Regions from separate parts of the Labrenzia sp. PHM005 genome, predicted to be linked through region 1. Evidence: predicted binding sites of a transcription regulator. Region 1 holds the regulator's gene; the other holds the start of a gene.
The links. The regulator PhoB, encoded in region 1, activates phosphate uptake and scavenging genes when phosphate is short. The targets are predictions, from matches to a motif close to TGTCATNNANCTGTCAT.
Positions count from the first base shown of each region.

Region 2: the regulator PhoB is predicted to act here: its motif matches at 1,297-1,313, upstream of phnC (phosphonate ABC transporter ATP-binding protein).

Region 1 covers NZ_CP041191.1:5,640,066-5,643,191, reverse strand. The annotation lists gene pstB (phosphate ABC transporter ATP-binding protein PstB) at 1-273, shown strand, start outside; gene phoU (phosphate signaling complex protein PhoU) at 305-1,000, shown strand; gene phoB (phosphate regulon transcriptional regulator PhoB) at 1,090-1,785, shown strand; gene FJ695_RS25485 (VWA domain-containing protein) at 1,847-3,126, opposite strand, start outside.
Region 2 covers NZ_CP041191.1:4,777,590-4,780,715, forward strand. The annotation lists gene phnD (phosphonate ABC transporter substrate-binding protein) at 1-351, opposite strand, end outside; gene phnC (phosphonate ABC transporter ATP-binding protein) at 408-1,241, opposite strand; gene FJ695_RS21610 (DapH/DapD/GlmU-related protein) at 1,627-2,253, shown strand; gene FJ695_RS21615 (VOC family protein) at 2,784-3,126, shown strand, end outside.

The DNA.
Region 1 (3,126 bases):
ATTGCGGTGAGCCCGGAAGTCATCCTGATGGATGAGCCCTGCTCGGCACTTGATCCGATCGCGACGGCGAAGGTTGAGGAGCTGATCGATGAGCTGCGGGAAAACTATACGATTGTTATCGTGACCCACTCCATGCAGCAGGCCGCCCGCGTATCCCAGCGCACTGCGTTTTTCCATCTCGGCGTTCTGGTTGAGGAAGGTCCAACACAGGACATCTTCACCAATCCGTCGGACAAACGCACTCAAGATTACATCACCGGCCGCTTCGGCTGACCGGGTTGCACAAGTTTCGAAAGGGCACAGGATGTCTGAACACATAGTCACGGCCTATGATGACGAATTGAACGCCATGGCCGGCCGGATTGCCGAAATGGGCGGGCTTGCAGAAAAAGCGTTTGCCGATGCAGTCTCAGCTTTGGTTTCCGGAGATACCGACTTGGCCAGGAAAGTGGTTTCCGAAGATGCCCGGTTGGATTCCCTGCATCAGGACGTTGAAGAAGATCTGATTGCCATGATCGTGCGGCGTCAGCCGATGGGGCAGGACTTGCGCGAAATCACCGCGGCAAGCCGAATTGCCCATGATCTGGAACGCGTTGGCGATCTTGCCAAAAACGTCGCAAAACGTGCAATCGCCATTGATAGCGATCTTCAGAGTAAGAAGCTGGCAATCGGTGTTGAGCACATGACGGAATTGGCGCTGAGCCAACTGAAGAAGGTGCTCGATGCCTACACCCGGCGCGACGCTGAGGCGGCGCGTCAGGTTCAGGAAGCCGATGCCGAAGTCGATGCGATCTATACGTCGCTGTTTCGCGAACTGCTCACCTACATGATGGAAGACCCGCGGGTCATCACCGAATGCGTCCATCTCCTGTTCTGCGCAAAGAACATTGAGCGCATCGGTGATCATGCCACCAACATTGCCGAAAACGTCTACTTCATGGTGACAGGTGAGCGTTTGCCGGAAGAGCGGACCAAGATTGACGAAACTGGAGCCGTTTAACGGTTGAAGCGGGGTGGCCTTTAGGTGGCTGCACTGCAGAAGTTGAGGCCGGCGTAAAGCGCCGGCTGGTGGAATTGGAGCGAGAATTCATGCCGAAGGTGCTCATCGTCGAAGACGAAGAACCGCTAAGCCTTCTGTTGCGATACAATCTGGAAGCTGAAGGTTATGCCGTGGAGACTTGTGTCCGCGGTGATGAAGCAGAAATCCGCCTGCGCGAAAGCCAGCCCGATCTCCTGTTGCTGGATTGGATGCTGCCGGGTCTTTCCGGCATCGAGCTGTGTCGGCGGCTGCGCGCCCGTGAAGATACTGAACGTCTGCCGGTCATCATGCTGACGGCACGTGGGGAAGAAGCCGAGCGCATCCGAGGGCTTTCAACAGGCGCTGATGACTACGTCGTCAAACCGTTTTCCGTTCCCGAGCTGATGGCCCGTGTCCGGGCGATCTTGCGCCGGGCGAGCCCGGAAGTGGTTTCTACGATGCTTCGGTCCGGCGATATTGAGCTTGACCGCGAAACACACCGGGTTCGCCGCAGCACCAAGGAAATTCACCTCGGGCCGACCGAATTCCGTCTTCTAGAGTTTTTGATGACGTCCCCCGGGCGGGTGTTCTCGCGCGAGCAGCTGCTTGATGGCGTTTGGGGCCACGATGTCTATGTGGATGAGCGGACTGTCGATGTACATGTCGGCCGGTTGCGCAAGGCGCTGAACAAGGGCAAAGCCAAGGACCCGATCCGCACCGTGCGCGGTGCGGGTTATTCCTTCAACGACCAATTTGCTGCTGCCTAAGATAATTGTAGAGGCCTGCCGGAACTTGCGGCAGGCCTCCGTCTTTTGCAGGCAATGAAACTTACTGAAGTTTCAGTACAAGCCGTTTGCCTTCGATCAGTGTCACCGGTACTTCTTGTCCGCCGACATCGAGCCTGTATTTGCCCGGCGGAAACGGAATATCGTTGGTGCCCTCAGTCAGCTTTATGACTTCCGTCCCGGCTTCATCGAAAACCTTGATGTAAAACTTCTTGCCTTCGATTTTGATGCGGCCCGGATTGATCCGCAGATCATCACCAGCTTCAACCGTGAAGTCTTTCCAGGCGGCTTTGCCGAACATGACAGTGTAGGTGCCCGGCGCTAACGGGATCGTCGTCCGGTCCCGGGTGAATTTCTCCACTTCTTCACCCGTATCCTGATCCAGGATCCGGTTAAAATAGGGCTCCGCCATACGAACCAGGGCCGGATCCAATGTCACGGTTTCGCCTTCGGTCAATTTGATGCCGCGCCAGAGTTTTTTGCCAAACCGCACGTCATAGGTACCAGGCGGGAGGGGAAGTTCGTCATTTGACTTCGTCAGCTTCAGCAAAGCCTGACCGGTCGCCGGATCCAGAACATCATGGAAGTAAGGGTTTTTGATTTTCAGGCGGCCCGGATTCAGAACAGTCGTCTCACCTTCGTTGACAACAACATTCTTCCAAAGGGCTTTGCCGAAGGCCACATCATATAGGCCTGCCAAAAGTGGGAAGTCAGCGTGATGCTTGGTGGCTTTTTCTATAATCTCCCCGGTTTCTGGATCCAGGACATCATTGAAATAGGGGCCTTCGACCCTGAGCCGGCCCGGTTCTATTGTTGTGGTTTCATCGGCTCGAACAGCAACGCTTTTCAGCCATTGGGTCTTGCCGAATTTGATGTTGTAGATCCCAGCCGGGAGAACTTTGGACGGGGTGCTATCTGTGAGCACGGCAACCTGCTCGCCCGTTTCGGCATCAACCACTTCGTTGAAATAGGGGGCGATGATTTCCAGCGTTCCTTCCTGCGCCTCGGGAAGGGTGATTGTGATCACTTCATCCTGGATTTCCGGCTCAGCGGTAGCCTCTACCGCCTCTTCCATGGTTTTCGCAAGGTCCACGGCAGAGTTGGCGTCATAGTAGGTGCCACGGGCGGCATCCGCGATGCATTGCAACTGCAGCCGCGCCTGCGGATCGACACCAAAGCCAACTGTATGGATGGTCAGATCCGTATCGGCTTCCGCTAGTTTCTTGGCAAGCAGGCAGGGATCGCCTTCGCAGGTTTCCTTGCCGTCTGAGACGAGAACGATGGCCCGCTTGCCGTTTTCCGGTTTCAGGTCGTCGGCGGCCA
Region 2 (3,126 bases), 860 kb from region 1:
GTAGCCGCCGTCAACGTTGACTTTAACCAGAACCGGATCAACGGCTTCCGGATCGGTGATGTAGACTTTTGCGTAGCCGGACGCACCGAGCCAAGCCATGTCGAGGTTACCGCCGAGCAGGCCTTCGATCACACCGTTGTAGTCAGCCGGTGCGAAGAGCTTGACCGGAACGCCGAGCAGGTCAGCGGTCTTTTCTTCAAGGCAAGAGTAAGCGCGCAGACGGTCGGACGCGTTTTCACCGCCGAGGATGCCGATACGGAATTCGGAGATTTCTTCAGCAACAGCAGCTGTTGCGTTCAGAGCGATCATGCTGACTGCAGCAAGCGCAGCAACTTTGGAAACCAGTTTCATTTGGGACATTCCCCTAAGAGTTCACTGTCGATGACGATTGACTTGGAAGCTGGCGGTTAAACCGCAGCTGCCGCCGGAGCCATCACACCGGCGGGTTCTGTTGCGCCGGTTTGACCGGCATCGATGGCGGTTGATGTTGCCGCCTCGTTGAAACTTTCATCCGCGCCATAAATCTCGCGGGCGACATCTGTGGTCAGGGCTTCTGGCGCCCCATCAAAAACAATGAAGCCATCGCGCATGCCGATCACGCGGTCGCAATAGCTGCGGGCCGTGTCGAGCGTATGGAGGTTGCAGATGACGATCTTGTTGTCGCGTTCGTGGATTTCGCGCAGGGCATCCATGACGATCTTGGCGTTCATCGGATCGAGCGAGGCAATTGGTTCGTCCGCCAGGATCATGTGCGGGTCCTGCATCAGCGCTCGCGCAATCGCAACGCGTTGCTGCTGGCCACCGGAGAGTTCCTCGGCCCGTTTGGTCGCTTCCTGGGCAATGCCAAGACGGTCGAGCGCGGAAAGCGCGCTGTTGACATCGTCCTGACCGAAGATGTTGAAGAGGCTTTTCAACGTGCCATGGCCATTTAGGCGGCCGAGCATGACATTGGTCACGACATCAAGGCGCGGAACCAAATTGAACTGCTGAAACACCATGGCGCAGTCGCGCTGCCAGCGGCGCATCATACCGCCCTTCAGGCTCAGAATATCCCGGTCGTTGAACAGGATCTGTCCCGACGTTGCCGGGGTCAGCCGGTTGATCATTCTGAGAAGGGTCGATTTGCCCGCACCTGACCGGCCGATGATGCCAACCATCTGCGGTTTGTCGATGTTGAAAGAGACCTTATTGACCGCAGTCCGGGACCCGAAAGTCTTGGTGACGTTCTGAAAGTGAATCACGCAGCAGCCCTGTCCGTGTTTGTTCGTATTGCTGCCGGACAAGAGCCATCACGCCATTACAGCGAGATGACAGCTCCTTGTCAGTCCCTTGAAGAAACAGTGACATTTCAATGACAAAAGCCTTCCGGAACATGCCGAGCGCTCGGAACGCGCCTGATTATCCTGCTTCCTCAGTGGGTTCTGCAAAGCTTGGTAAATCTTGGTTGCAACAGAAGAACAAAGCCCGAGAAGCGTGTTTCTGCGCTGAAATACTAGTCAGGGCGCCTGGCGCTATCTGAAACTGAGGAAAAGTCCAAGAATTCATGGATACGTCATCAAAGCGTCACGCTTCGTGATGTGACCAAGGCTATCCATCTGCGCCTGTCATAAATAAATGGAACAAACCATGTCCGCACCACACCAAAAACCCGACCTTACTGAAGCACCCAATATTCATCCGGATGCAATTGTCCAAAACTGTGAGCTCGGAAAATGGACGGAAGTCGGTGGGCTGACCGAAATGCGCGAAAGCCAGATGGACGACTATTCCTACATCGTTCAGGAAGGGGATGTGGTCTGGTCAACCATCGGCAAGTTCTGTTCGATTGCGCGGCGGGTGCGCCTCAATCCTGGCAACCACGCCACCTGGCGCGCCTCCCAGCATCATTTCACCTACCGTGCCGCCGCTTACGGGCTCGGTGACGACGACCAGGACTTCTTCCAGTGGCGCAAGGACGATTGGGTCACCATTGGCCACGATGTCTGGATCGGCCACAATGTGACGGTGCTGGCGGGCGTCACCATCGGCACGGGTGCGATCGTCGCTGCCGGGGCTGTGGTGGCCAAGGATGTCCCGCCCTACACAATCGTTGGCGGTGTTCCGGCCAAACCGATCAAGCGCCGGTTCACCGAAAAACAGGAAGAAGCGCTTTTAGAAATCGCCTGGTGGGACTGGAGCCACGACCAGCTCAAAGAGCGGCTTCCCGATTTCCGCAACCTGCCGATTGATGGTTTTATAGAGAAGTATCGCTGACCTATTATTTTGCAGGCAAATGAAATCTTAACTTGCATTGCAATTCCCTAAGGGAAAACAGTCACCTAGAAAGCGCCGTTTTCCGCGTGTTTTGGACACACTTTTGAACTTTCCCCGGAAGTCACATTGGTTAACAGGGTCGATTCGACAGCGGCAAAAACCTGTGTTGAACTCACTTTCAACAGCACGGCACCAGCCGGTTCCGGACCGCCAACCAGAACCTTCGGTCGTTGCCATCGCTGTCTGGGCACAGTCCCAAGGGGTCGATTTATCGGCTTTCGCGGACCGGCTGTGAGGCACCCAGAATGCGCTAGATGCGGAGCGCTCCGCAGACAGCGCCCCGGCACTCTGACGAGCAGCGGGTTATCTGTTTTGTTGGCGCAGGCTTTCGGACCTTCCGGGGTTTTGATGGTTTGCAGGCGGAGGTTTTCATCCGATTACCATCGTCGCGTTGAGATCAAGATGAACCTTTGGTGCGGCTCCGGCAGCTCCATAAGTTCGGAAAACTTGACCTGAACAGGGGGGTGTTAGTGGAAACTAACACCCTTTCTGTTTTTGTTTTCCGCGAACTTTCAAAGGCGCTTGCACTCCCTGATGCCTTGCGCAGACACACCTTGGAGTTGCACGCGCCACACCTCCTCAATCGCCTGACACTCTATGTCCGCAGCGTGAAAGATGTAGCGGATTTCTATTGCCGCCACTTCGGCTATACCGCTCTTCCGGCCGCCGGTGGCCTCATCGAATTAAAGGCACCTGATGCGGGATGCGATCTTCTGCTGCACCCGTTGGCCAAGGGCCGGAAAGCCGGACAGACGCTGGTCAAACTGGTATTCCAAGTGGAGGATGTTGAAACTGCAAAGTCCGGTTTTGCGG